Regions from separate parts of the Planococcus massiliensis genome, predicted to be linked through region 1. Evidence: predicted binding sites of a transcription regulator. Region 1 holds the regulator's gene; the other holds the start of a gene.
What was found. Region 1 encodes LexA, which represses DNA repair genes until DNA is damaged. Its sites were predicted from a motif close to CGAACATATGTTCG; they were not measured.

Region 1 (7,125 bases):
AACGGTTCAGGAATGCATATGAACGTTTCGTTGTTTAAAGACAAAGTGAATGCCTTCCTCGATGAAGACGGCGAATTGAAATTGAGCGAAACAGCTTACCAGTTCCTAGCGGGAATTTTAGAGCATGCCCAAGGATTTACAGCTGTTACGAACCCGACGGTCAACTCTTACAAGCGTTTAGTTCCAGGATACGAAGCACCGTGCTACGTGGCTTGGTCTGGCCAAAACCGCAGCCCGTTGATCCGCATCCCAGCTTCCCGCGGCTTGTCGACTCGCGTAGAAGTCCGTTCAGTTGACCCATCGGCGAACCCTTACTTGGCAATGGCAGTTCTTTTGAGTGCGGGCCTTGACGGCATTAAAAAGAAACTGGAAGCACCGAAGCCGGTTGACCGCAATATCTATGCTATGAACAAAAAAGAGCGTGAAGCAGTAGGCATCAAAGATCTTCCGCCGACATTATATGCTGCATTGCAAGAGCTTCAAAATGACGAAGTCATGACAAAAGCTCTTGGAAGCCATATCTTGAACAATTTCGTCGAAGCGAAAGAAATCGAATGGGACATGTTCCGCATCGCTGTGCACCCATGGGAGCGCGAGCAATATCTCAAAATGTATTAATCAGTTCGGCTGCAGGGGCTTTAAAGCTCTTGCAGTTTTTTTATTTTACAAAAGAAGGAGGAAAGGGCAAGCTGCATCCAGAACTTTTTAATAAGGAGGTGAGCTGATGCCTAAATTTGTGATCCAATACTTTTTGGAAAAAGGGCTGGCTGTTGAACGGACAGTTGAAGCCGCTAGCCGTGATCAAATAGCTGATATGGCACTTTCAGAAAAAATTGTCCGTTTTGAAGACAATTTTGAGGAATTGAATCTTTTTAACAAAGAGGACGTAAAGTTAGTGAAGATTAAGAATTACACTGAACCGGTCACCACTTCGCGAAGAGGGGGATAATAAAGCGGGAACTAAGGGTTATAAGCTTAACATTCAGGGTATTAGTAAAATAGGCTTTCTAAATTTAATGATCCGTACTGAGTTTTCTTTGAAAGCGCAAGGAAAATTTTGTGGGGGTGATTAGATGAAAAAAATTCAAGGGATTGAAAATCTTTTAATATACTTGAATTCAAAAGAATGCCCAATGACTGAAGCGCAAATCCGAAATTTGATAACCCTGCGGACAATACCGCACAGCCAGCCTTTTGGCGACATGTTGATATTTGACAAAGATCATATCGACTGGTGGGTAACTGAACAGAGGAACCAACTCAGTAGGTTAACAGAATAGACCGCAATCCACCCGATGCCCAGCCTTGAAAAGTGACTGGCATCGGGGTTTTGCCTTTTCTGTAACTTTTGATGGAGTTATGCGTCTTATTTAGCAGTACGGAAACAATGGAGGAATGGCGAATGCGCTTTTTAAAATATTTTCTTGTATTTGCAATCATTTTGGCGGCGGCAGGCATTGGCGTTTATTATGTCGGCACAAATATCGCTTCGGATAAAATCGTGGAAGAAGCCACGAGCGAACTTGCAGAGAGCGGAAAAATGGATGAAATCAAAACCTATGTAGAAAAAGACCCGCAATTGTCAGGATATATTGAAGAGGCTAAAGAAGCGGAAGGCCGTGATCTGCCTATCAAGACTAAAGGCGAGGCGACTCGTGTATTAATCCAAAAAGTGGGCATCAGTGAATTGAAAACGATGCAGTCGGAAGTGAAAAAAGGCACTATGACCCAGCAGGAAGCGATTCAAAAGCTCGAAACCCAATTAAGCGAAGAAGAGATGCTTGCGCTGAAAGTTCTCGCTTACAAAGAATTATATAAACAGCAATAAGCAGAAGGCTGTGTTAAACTGGTAAAAGAGTTCAAATGACACAGTTTAGGAGGCCTTCATGAAAACATTCCAAGTCGAATTTTATTTTGATCAAGGCAATACCATTGTGCAAAATGTAAAAGGAACCGACCGCGAATCTGCATTGAACAAAATCCCGTCTAATGGCACGTATGAGATGGTCGATGAAGTGACCGGAAAACTTTACCGCATCACCATCAATCTTGTCAAATATATAGTTGTCACTGAAATTTAACGTTTAGGCATCCTTCATTTGAAGGATGCCTTTTCCATGCGGAAATAACTTGAAGGAGTGATTGGAATGATTTATAAAGGGCCGAGTGCATACAATGAGGAAAGCTTTCTGGAAAATTATTTAAAGCGGCGCAACCGGGAGGAAAGCCCGAATAATGCGATTGAAAAACCGATACTGATGGAACTTATCCAGACGGTAAAGGGGCAGGAAGTATTGGACTTAGGATGCGGAGATGCGGCATATGGATTGGATTTGATGGAAATAGGGGCGAGGAGCTACACAGGAATTGAAGGATCAAAGCAGATGGCTGAACTCGCGAAAAAAACAACAGCCGGATCGGGCATTCAAATAATAAACGAATCGCTTGAAGCCGCCGATTTTGGAAATGGCATCTATGATTTGGTGACGTCGCGTTTTGTCGTCCATTATCTTCTTGACATTGAAAGCCTATTTGCAAAAGTCCATGCCTCGCTAAAGGAAAAAGGGCGCTTCATTTTCAGCATTCAGCATCCGCTGACCACCTCTTCTTTCAAAAGCAAAGCGCAAGGAGGCAAAAGAGAAGATTGGATCGTGGATGATTATTTTATCGAAGGTGAACGGAATGAGCCTTGGGTGAGGGAAACGATCCGAAAATACCACTGGACGACCGAACATTACATAACGGCCCTGCTGGCTGCTGGATTTCAGCTTCAAGCGTTGAGAGAAGGAAAACCGGAAAGAAGCCGCTTTGCGACAAAAGAGGAATATGACAGAAGGACGCGCGTCCCTATCATGCTGATCTTTTCCTGTGAAAAATGAACGAGACGAAAAAAAGAGCTGAGAATTTTTTCTCAGCTCTCTTTTTAATGTAGTTGGCGGTATACGCCGACTACTTTTCCTAGAATCGAAACTTGTTCCACGATGATCGGGTCCATCGAAGAGTTTTCAGGCTGTAGGCGGAAAAAGCCTTCTTCTCTGAAAAAGCGCTTTACAGTCGCTTCATCTTCGGCGGTCATCGCCACAACGATGTCTCCGTTGTTTGCGGTCTGCTGCTGTCTGACGACGACATAGTCGCCGTTCAGGATGCCTGCTTCAATCATACTTTCACCCATGATCTCGAGCATGAAAATGTGATCGTCTTCCGTACCATAGGATTGAGGAAGAGGGAAATACTCTTCAACATTTTCTATCGCTGTAATCGGCAATCCTGCTGTTACTTTACCAATTAACGGGACATGAAGCACAGGGCTTTTGTCGATTAATGCATCTTCAGTGCTGATAATTTCAATCGCTCTCGGTTTTGTTGGATCTCGGCGGATCAAGCCTTTGCTTTCAAGCCGCGCTAGATGTCCATGGACAGTCGAACTGGATGCCAAACCAACTGCTTCTCCGATTTCCCGTACGGAAGGCGGATAGCCTTTAGCCCGGACCTCGTCTTTTATAAATGTCAAAATATCTTCCTGCCGTTTTGATACTTTTTTCAACAGTTTCACCTCTTTTTAGTTGTTCAGTATGTTTTCTACCATAAGTATACCAACTTGGGATATGAAATGCAAACATAGGTTCGAATTTATTTGTTGACAAAAACACCTGTTCGCATTAATATAAGAACATATATTCCGAACACACATTCCTAGGAGGCGGTTCACATGACATTCATCCAAAAAAATTCTTATCTTGCAGCATTTTTCCTATTAGTTCTGCTAGTATCTATTTATACGATTTTTTCATACAACAGCAACGAAGCGACAACGAGCCAAGTGGAAGTTAAAGAAGGCGACACGCTATGGACGCTGGCTGAATCGTTCAGCGGCGATATCCCACACCATGAATGGATAGAGGAAATTATGCAGCAAAATGGATTAGAGACCCCAAAAATTGTCGTTGGCCAATCGATTAAGATTCCAAGCGATCAACTTAAGTATGCCCCAGATGAAACTGTTAAGCTGGCAGGTGATGCGGAATGAAAAAATCTGCATTAATTTATTGCCGTGTCAGCACCACGAAAGACACCCAAGAAACTTCGCTAGAACGGCAAGAAGAGGAGCTGCTCAAATTTGCATTTGAGCAGTCCTACAGTGTAGAAGAAATTTTCTCGGACCAGCACAGCGGCTATGAAATGGACCGTGAAGGCTTATTAGAGATGCTCAATTGCATCAAGACCGGCAAATTTGATGCTGTGTTTATCCAAGATGAAACACGATTAGGGAGAGGGCATGCCCGCATTGCGCTCTTGCATGTAATGAAAAAATACGGCGTCGAAGTTTATACATTATCCGACAGAGGCCCCATCGCACTGAACGATATGGATGACATGGTCCTGGAGATTCTCGCGATTGTCGAGGAGTATCAGCGGAAAATACATAATGCCAAGATCAAACGCGGCATGAAGCGTGCGGTCGAAAACGGCTATAAGCCAGAAAAGAACTTGAAAGGGAAAGGAAATCCGGAAGGGCGGGAACGCCTGGATCTCCCAATCGAGCAAATTGTCAGCTTGAAAGAAAACGGTTTAACTTTCCATGAAATCGCTGTGACATTGCAAGGCTTCGGCTACCAGGCGAGCAAAGCGACTGTCCACCGGCGCTATAAAGAATTTGAAAGCCTGAAACAAGGCTAATCTATTGCAGAAACTGCCCTTGTTTTGTACGATATGATAGAAGAAAGGCGGGATTTTATGTTACCACCGGATAAATTAAATCGCATAAATGAATTATCGCGCAAATCGAAAACGGACGGCTTGTCTATCGAAGAAGCGAAAGAACAGTCGCTGCTTCGCCAGGAATATTTGCAGACTTTCCGCAAAACGATGCGCGGCACAATTGAAAATGTAAAAGTCATCGACCCGAACGGCAATGACGTGACGCCGGAAAAGGTCAAAAATATTCGAGAGAATAAGTATTTGAATTAATACTTATTCTCTTTTTTTGTTTTCGATCAAACCACTGGACATTTCACGACATAACTTCGCCCAAATTTCCGATAAACACCGCCGCATGCGGTTTACTAGTTGTATTCTTTTCTATTGTTGACTACACTAGAAAAGGATCTATATTTTTTTGTAGAAGAGAGGATGTTTTTCATGTCAAACCATGCAGATCAACTTGCAGTAACCACGATAAGAACGCTTTCTATTGACGCGATCGAAAAAGCAAACTCTGGTCACCCAGGCTTGCCGATGGGCGCTGCTCCTATGGCTTACTCATTATGGACAAAACATATGAACCATAACCCTAAAAACCCGACTTGGTTCAACCGTGACCGCTTCGTCTTGTCGGCTGGACATGGTTCCATGCTTTTATATAGCTTGCTTCACTTAAGCGGGTATGGCTTGTCATTGGAAGAAATCAAAAACTTCCGCCAGTGGGATTCAAAAACTCCTGGGCACCCGGAATACGGCCATACAGTCGGCGTTGAAGCGACAACTGGACCGCTTGGGCAAGGAATCGGCATGGCGGTCGGCATGGCAATGGCCGAACGCCACTTAGCTGCTACCTACAACAAAGAAAACTTGGACATCGTTGACCATCACACATTCGCTCTTTGCGGAGACGGAGACTTGATGGAAGGGGTTGCGGGTGAAGCCATTTCGCTTGCCGGCCACTTGAAACTGAATAAATTGGTGGTCCTATATGACAGCAATGACATTTCCCTTGATGGCGACCTCGCCATGAGTTTCTCTGAAGATATCAAAAAACGTTTTGAATCATATGGCTGGAATTACTTGCGCGTAGATGACGGCAACGAACTGGACGACCTATCTGCTAAAATTGCAGAAGCAAAAAAATCTTCAGACAAACCGACGCTTATTGAAGTGAAAACGGTCATCGGCTATGGTGCCCCAAATAAATCAGGAAAAGCTGATGCACATGGCTCACCGCTTGGTGAAGACGAAATGAAATTGGCGAAAGAATATTACAAGTGGACATTCGATCAAGATTTCCACGTGCCGGAAGAAGTCTATGAAACGTTCAAACAAGCGACGGAAGAATTAGGCGGAAAAGCCGAGAGCGCTTGGAACGAGTTGTATGCAACGTACGAATCACAATATCCGGAATTGGCTGAGCAATTGCAAAAAGCGATTGCTGGAGAGCTTCCAGAAAACTTTGATGCTGAATTCCCGACATATGAAGTGGGCAAAAAGCAAGCGACTCGCGCTTCATCAGGCGACATGGTCAATGCGATTGCGAAAGCGGTGCCTTCATTCTTCGGTGGAAGTGCGGATTTAGCAGGATCAAACAAAACGAATATTAAAGGCGGCGGCGATTTTGATGCTGAAAATCCAGCTGGACGCAATATCTGGTTCGGTGTGCGTGAATTCGCAATGGGCGCTGCTCTAAACGGTATGGCGCTTCACGGCGGTCTGCATGTATTCGGCGGTACGTTCTTCGTATTCAGCGATTATGTCCGCCCTGCAATCCGTTTGGCTGCATTGATGGGCCTTCCGGTCACATTCGTCTTCACTCACGACAGCGTAGCTGTAGGAGAAGATGGCCCGACGCATGAACCGGTTGAACATTTAGCCTCTCTTCGTGCCATGCCAAACTTGAGCGTTGTCCGCCCGGCTGATGCAAATGAAACGAAAGCTGCGTGGCGTTTAGCGTTGACTGCAAAATCAACGCCGACGCTATTGGTGCTTTCACGCCAAGACTTGCCAGTGCTTGAGAAGAGCGGCGAAATGGCTGAAACAGGCGTTGAAAAAGGGGCATATGTCGTTTCTCCGGCAGAAAACCCGCAAGCGTTGTTGTTGGCGACAGGCTCTGAAGTCAGCTTAGCTGTAGAGGCACAGAAGCAATTAGCGGAAGAAGGCATTTCCGTTTCTGTTGTTTCGATGCCGTCTTGGGACCGTTTCGAAAAACAGGATAAAGAATACAAGCAATCCGTTATTCCAAAAACGGTTAAGAAGCGTTTGGCAATTGAAATGGGGACTTCATTCGGCTGGGAACGATACACAGGCGATGAAGGCGATATTTTAGCCATTGACCATTTTGGCGCAAGCGCTCCAGGAGAACGCATCATGAAGGAATTTGGCTTCACTCCTGAAAATGTGGCAGCCCGCGTTAAACAA
Region 2 (7,125 bases), 320 kb from region 1:
TCGTCACGATCTCTTTTTGGTGGTCAATATATGCATCGAGCATCGTCGGCAGCGTCATCATCGTTGGACGGCGGTTGTAAATCGCCACCATATTGAAGTTATAGCTGACTTGCAAATCGGTATTTTTGTAGAGATAATTCAAAATGCCGTTCGCATCCACGTCTTTTTTCAATTCGATGACAATGCGCAGCCCACTTCTATCCGATTCGTCGCGAACTTCAGAGATCCCTTCCAATTTGCGGTCGAAGCGGTGGTCGTCGATTTTTTTGATCATCGAAGCTTTATTGACTTCGAATGGAATTTCGGTGATGACGATCTGCTCTTTTCCGCCTTTTAGCGGTTCAATAGCGGCTCTTGAGCGGACAATGATTTTTCCTTTACCGGTTTCATAAGCCTTTTTAATGCCGTCCACTCCTTGGATAATTCCCCCTGTCGGGAAATCCGGTCCATGCATGACGGTCATCAACTCGTCAACGGTCGCTTTCGGATTGTCCATGCGCATCAATACAGCATCCAATACTTCGTGCAAGGCATGGGGCGGAATATCGGTCGCATAACCGGCCGAAATACCGGTCGAGCCGTTGACTAATAGATTCGGGAAGCGCGACGGCAAGACGGTTGGCTCCATATCCGAATCATCGAAGTTCGGAATGAATTCAACGGTCCGTTTATCAATATCGCGCAGCAATTCCGAGGAAATCGCAGATAGCCGCGCTTCCGTATAACGCATGGCTGCCGGTGAATCGCCGTCCATCGACCCGTTGTTTCCGTGCATTTCTACGAGCATGTGGCGGATTTTCCAGTCCTGGCTCAAACGCACCATGGCTTCGTAGACAGAACTGTCTCCGTGCGGGTGATAATTGCCGATAACATTCCCGACGGTTTTCGCCGATTTGCGGAATGCCTTGTCGTTTGTATTGCCTTCTTTGTACATCGCGTAAAGGATCCGCCGCTGTACTGGCTTTAAGCCGTCCCGGGCATCGGGCAGTGCGCGGTCCTGGATGATGTATTTACTATAGCGCCCAAACCGATCGCCGATGACTTCTTCTAATGGCAGATCTTGGTAACGTTCGGTTTGTGTCATACAAGTTCCTCCTCAGCATGAATCAAATCATTTTCTAGAATATTGGCGTCTTCCTCCATGCCGAAGTCGACGTTGCTTTCAATCCATTTTCTTCTTGGTTCTACTTTATCGCCCATTAAGGTCGTAATTCTGCGTTCAGCGCGTGCGCCGTCTTCAATCGTCACGCGGATCAAAGTCCGCGTCTCCGGATTCATCGTCGTTTCCCATAGTTGGTCCGCGTTCATCTCGCCAAGTCCTTTATAGCGCTGCAGCATATAGCCTTTGCCGACTTTTTTAGTGGAAGCTTCCAGATCCGCTTCCGTCCATGCATAGTCGACCACTTCTTTCTTGCCGGCGCCTTTTGATACTTTATAGAGCGGAGGCAAGGCAATAAAGACTTTTCCGGCTTCAATCAATGGTTTCATGTAGCGGTAGAAGAACGTCAACAGCAGCACTTGAATATGCGCGCCGTCTGTATCCGCATCGGTCATGATGATGACTTTGTTGTAGGCGATGTCGTCAATGGAGAAATCCGCTGATACGCCTCCGCCAATGGCGTGGATGATCGTCGAAATTTCCTCGTTTTTCATGATTTCTTCGAGTTTCGCTTTTTCGGTGTTGACGACTTTTCCGCGGAGCGGCAAGATCGCCTGGAAGGTCCGGTCGCGGCCTTGCTTCGCGGAGCCGCCGGCAGAATCCCCCTCGACTAAGTAGAGTTCGTTTTTCGCCGCGTTGCGGGACTGAGCCGGCGTCAATTTACCGGACAATAATGCATCCGATTTTTTGCGTTTTTTGCCGTTGCGGGCATCTTCCCGTGCTTTTCTTGCCGCTAAGCGGGCCTGGGAAGCACGGATGGCTTTTCGTACAAGCGATGCACTCAGCTCCGCATTTTCCTCAAGGAAATACATCAATTTCTGCGATACGACAGCATCGACGACGCTGCGGGCTTCGCTCGTGCCGAGCTTGCTTTTCGTCTGCCCTTCAAACTGCAGCAGCGCTTCCGGAATGCGGACCGATACAATCGCCGCTAATCCTTCGCGGATGTCTGAGCCTTCCAAGTTCTTGTCTTTGTCTTTCAGCAAATTGATTTTCCGTGCGTAGTCATTGAAGACACGCGTCATAGCCGCTTTTGCACCGGTTTCGTGCGTGCCGCCGTCACGAGTGCGGACGTTGTTGACGAAGGACAGAATCGTTTCCGAATAGCCGTCGTTGAACTGGAAAGCGAATTCGACTTCCATCTCTTCCTGCTGGCCTTCGATATAAGCGACCGGATGCAAAACATCTTTTTCTTCGTTCAAATAGCCGACAAACGCTTCAATTCCTGTTTCAAAGAAAAACGTATCGTGGGCATCCGTGCGTTTGTCCGTTAACTCGATTTTTAAGCCTTTTAATAAAAACGCAGATTCGCGCAAGCGCTCGCATAAGGTTTCATAATTGTATTTGGTTGACGAGAAAATGGTGTCGTCCGGCAGGAAATGGATCAAGGTGCCGGTTTCTTTAGTCGAACCGATTTCTTCGAGCGTCGTTACCGGCTTTCCGCCGTTTTCAAAGCGCTGGCGGTATTTTTTGCCGTCGCGGTGAATCGTCACTTCGAGGAATTTGGACAATGCGTTGACGACCGAAGCCCCCACGCCGTGGAGTCCGCCACTCGTTTTATAGCCGCCTTGTCCGAACTTTCCTCCGGCGTGCAAAACGGTCAAAATCACTTCCGGCGTCGGTTTTCCGCTTCGGTGCATTCCTGTGGGCATGCCCCGGCCGTAATCCCGTACGCTTAAACTATTGTCTTCGTGGATGGTCACATCTATTTTTTCACCAAATCCGGCCAATGCTTCATCGACCGAGTTGTCGACGATTTCATAGACCAGATGGTGCAAACCTCTTGCATCGGTTGAACCGATATACATACCCGGGCGTTTTCTAACGGCATCTAGGCCTTCGAGTACTTGAATTGCTTCTTCGTTGTATGCTGTATTTTGAATTTTGGCCATTGCTTTCCCTCCATCAAACATCTGTTCGTACATTTCACTCTTTTAATCGTATCGATAACGGTGCTATCTGTCAATAATCACAGAAAAAGAGAGCTTTGCGCCCTCTTCCCCTTGGTGATCTTATTTAAGGATGGCATGTTCCACTTTGATGCACCGGTCCATGATGACCGTGTAGCCTTTTTCGGTCAAGTCATTGAAGACTTCTTCATCGACAACGTTCAACTGCGTCCAGAACACGGGGCAATCGATCCTTTTGAAATCTTCCGCAAGATCCGGCAAAAATTCACTGCGTCTGAAAACGTTGACGATGTCGACCGGCTCCGGCAGATCCAGCAAAGAGGCGTAGCTCTTTTCCCCTAAGACTTCATCGGCTGCCGGGTTGACCGGAATGATCCGGTATCCCGCTTTTTGCATCGCTTCGGAAACCATATAGGACGTCCGGTTCACGTTCGGGCTCAGCCCCACGACTGCAATGGTTTTTGCAGTATCCAAAACTTTTTTGATTTCTTCACGGCTTGGATTGTTCATGCAATTCACCTATCCTTTTTCCGTTTTTCTTTGCGTTAACAGTATCATGCGAAGCCGATGATTTCACTCATCAACCGCTGTGTTTCTCTATTGTATCATATTCGACAGCAATCAGCATTTGCAATCCGGCACTCGATATTGTCGGATGAATGCGCTTCATGTTAAACTTGAACTATAAATATCAGCTGTTTAAAGGAGTTAAACATGGACATCTTGCTTCCAGTCATACTAGCCTATTTGCTCGGCTCGATCCCGTCTGCCTTATGGATTGGGAAAATTTTTTATAAAACGGACATCCGGACAAAGGGAAGCGGCAATTTGGGCGCGACCAATACGTTCCGCACCCTTGGCATCAAAGCAGGCATTGTGGTGACGATTCTCGATATTTTAAAAGGAACGGCAGCCACCCTCATTCCGCTTTATATGGACACCAACATCCATCCGCTGGTATTTGGGGTCATTGCGGTCATTGGGCATATGTTCCCGATTTTCGCGAAATTCAAAGGCGGCAAAGCAGTTGCGACGTCCGGCGGCATTTTGCTCGGCTACCAATGGCCTTTGTTCATCGTGGCGGTCGTTGCTCTGCTGATTGCTTTGAAAATCACTAAAATGGTATCGCTGTCATCGATCATCCTTGCGGTCGTTGCGGTCATCTATACGTTGATCTATGCACTGAACACAGGGGATTATCCATTCTTGATTGTCATCATCATCCTCGCATCATTTATCATTTTCCGGCACCGTGCGAATATCGCGCGCATCAAAGCCGGCACGGAACCGAAGGTCAAATGGCTGTAGCTGAATGAAAGGGCGTGCACATTACGTGGAAATCAAAATCACTGAAGATGCATTTACATGGTTCCATAACGAAATGGAAGTTGAATCCGGCGACACCGTGCGATTTTTCGTCCGCTACGGAGGCGCAGGAAATCTGCAGCCCGGCTTCTCGCTCGGCGTCACAAAAGACGAGCCGGACGAGGCGGCTGTGAAAATCGAACAGGACCAAGTGACCTACTATATCGAAGAACGGGACATTTGGTATTTTGACGGCCACGACTTAGTCGTCTCGGTTAATGACGACCTGCACGAACTGGATTATTCATACGAAAAAGAAAAAGCGTGAGGCTCCTCACGCTTTTTCTTTTTTGAATTTATTCAATTGATCGAGCATGCCTTCGGCTTCCATGATGCTGACCTGGTGTTCCCCAAAAAGGTCAAAATGCGGATAGTTGCCGCGCAGGTCCATCCATTCCGGGTTCAGCCCGTATTGGCGGCCCCATTTTTCGAGTTTTTCCAGATTGCTGCAGCCGACTTTTGTGACGGTCGACGAACCCGGGAAACGCTCATCGATCCAATAATGGGTCAGAAAAGCGATTTTTTCTTCCTTCACGTCCTGCTTCCAGCGATTCAATTCGTCCCGCTTAATTCCGAACGCCATCGGGTGACTTCCTTTTGATTTCTTCGTATTTCGCATGCCATTCCGGATAGATTTTCTGGATCGATACGGGGCGGAAAGTGTCTTTTTTCACAACGACATGCTCGGACGTCGCTTTCGCAGCAAGCGTACCGTCTGCGTGGAGCACTTCGTAGCCGTATGTTGTGCGCAAACGGCCGTGATCTTCCACCCACGTCCGCACGATGGCTTTTTGACCGTAGCGAAGCGCGGCTTTGTATTGGATTGAAATGTCCGTAACCGGCGACAGGTAGCCATCTTCTTCCATTCCAGCATATGTAAACCCTAAGTCTTCGATCAATTTCGTCCGGCCGATTTCCAGCCAGATGATGTAATTGGCGTGGTAGACGACGCCCATTTGATCGGTTTCCGCATAGCGGATTTCAATTTCTTTTTCACTAATGTGCATTTCCTTTTCACCTCTGTCTGTAAGTATACAAAAAATCCCGTTAGAAATAAAAAATAAGCTGCCGAGAATTTTCTCGGCAGCTTATTGGCGATTACGCTTTTCTTAAGCTTCTACTAATTTTCTGCGCAGTACCATTTGAAGGATCCCACCATGGCGGTAGTAATCCACTTCAACTTCAGAGTCGAAGCGCACTAATGCGTCGAATTCTGTTACTGTGCCGTCTTCAGCAGTTGCAGTGACTTTCAAGATGTCGCGTGGTTTCACGTCATCCGTCAAGTTAACGGAGATGCTTTCGCGTCCAGTCAACCCTAGTGAATCAGCGTTTTGTCCATTCACGAATTGCAATGGAAGAACACCCATCATCACAAGGTTTGAACGGTGGATACGCTCATAGCTTTCTGCGATAACTGTTTTGATGCCAAGTAAGAATGTCCCTTTCGCAGCCCAGTCACGTGAAGAGCCCATGCCATAGTCTTTGCCCGTAAGCACGGCTAGGCCGGTTCCTTGTTCCTGGTATTTCATCGCTGCGTCATAGATCGGCATGATTTCACCCGTTGGCCAGTAAGTCGTGAAGCCGCCAGTTGTTCCTGGAGCCACTTGGTTACGGATACGGATGTTCGCGAATGTTCCGCGCATCATGACTTCATGGTTTCCTCGGCGTGAGCCGTAAGAGTTGAAGTTGCGTGGTTCTACGCCGTTTTCGCGCAAGTATTTCCCTGCTGGTGTATCTTTGCCGATTGCTCCAGCTGGTGAAATGTGGTCAGTCGTGATCGAGTCAGCGAATTTCGCCACTACACGGAGATCCGTAAGTGTTTGGATTGGCTGAGGCTCTCTTGAAAGGCCTTGGAAGAATGGCGGGTTTTGAATATAAGTCGAATTCTCATCAAAGTTGTAAAGAGAATCGTCATTTGTTTCAATCGCATTCCATGTTTCGTTCTCGTCGAAGACGCGCGCGTATTCTTTACGGAACAATTCAGGCGTTACTGTGCTCTTCACGACTTCGTTTACTTCTTCTGTCGTTGGCCAAATATCGCTCAAGAACACATCGTTGCCTTGTTGGTCTTGTCCGATTGGGTCGTTTTGAAGATCGATATCCACAGTACCAGCTAATGCATAAGCAACAACTAACGGCGGTGAAGCCAAGTAGTTTGCTTTTACAAGCGGATGGATGCGCCCTTCAAAGTTACGGTTACCGGAAAGAACAGAAGTTACCAACAAGTCGCTGTCGAGAATCGCTTCTTCGATTTCAGGAAGCATCGGGCCAGAGTTCCCGATACATGTTGTACAGCCGTATCCGACCAAGTTGAAGCGGATTTGCTCAAGGTAATCCAAAAGACCAGCTTGCTGCAAGTAGCCCGTTACAACTTTTGAACCAGGTGCCAATGACGTTTTCACGTATGCTGGCGGCATTAAGCCTTTTTCAACCGCTTTTTTCGCAACAAGTCCAGCGCCAAGCATAACGTATGGGTTAGAAGTGTTCGTACAAGATGTGATGGCAGCGATGCCGATTGCGCCTGTCTTCATTTGGGCTGTAGAGCCGTCTTTGAAGTTGACAGTAGCAGTCTTGTTGATTTCTTCTTCGCCAAGTGCAAAACCGTGCGGGCCTTCAGGTCCAGTAACCGCTTTGTTGAATTCCGTTTTCATTTGAGAAAGAGGAATCAAATCCTGCGGGCGTTTTGGTCCA

Region 2: parE (DNA topoisomerase IV subunit B) is a predicted target of LexA. The motif match lies at 3,066-3,079, and genes of this name have one in related genera.

Annotation. Positions count from the first base shown of each region.
Region 1 is NZ_CCXS01000001.1:1,468,393-1,475,517, forward strand. Features, by position in the region: gene glnA (type I glutamate--ammonia ligase) at 1-618, shown strand, start outside; gene BN1080_RS07040 (hypothetical protein) at 725-949, shown strand; gene BN1080_RS07045 (hypothetical protein) at 1,074-1,280, shown strand; gene BN1080_RS07050 (hypothetical protein) at 1,403-1,828, shown strand; gene BN1080_RS07055 (hypothetical protein) at 1,887-2,081, shown strand; gene BN1080_RS07060 (class I SAM-dependent methyltransferase) at 2,148-2,879, shown strand; gene lexA (transcriptional repressor LexA) at 2,924-3,544, opposite strand; gene yneA (cell division suppressor protein YneA) at 3,710-4,027, shown strand; gene BN1080_RS07075 (YneB family resolvase-like protein) at 4,024-4,677, shown strand; gene BN1080_RS07080 (DUF896 domain-containing protein) at 4,735-4,968, shown strand; gene tkt (transketolase) at 5,140-7,125, shown strand, end outside.
Region 2 is NZ_CCXS01000001.1:1,785,954-1,793,078, forward strand. Features, by position in the region: gene parC (DNA topoisomerase IV subunit A) at 1-1,084, opposite strand, end outside; gene parE (DNA topoisomerase IV subunit B) at 1,081-3,051, opposite strand; gene BN1080_RS08755 (CoA-binding protein) at 3,172-3,579, opposite strand; gene plsY (glycerol-3-phosphate 1-O-acyltransferase PlsY) at 3,784-4,377, shown strand; gene BN1080_RS08765 (HesB/YadR/YfhF family protein) at 4,403-4,702, shown strand; gene BN1080_RS08770 (hypothetical protein) at 4,709-5,017, opposite strand; gene BN1080_RS08775 (acyl-CoA thioesterase) at 5,001-5,441, opposite strand; gene acnA (aconitate hydratase AcnA) at 5,544-7,125, opposite strand, start outside.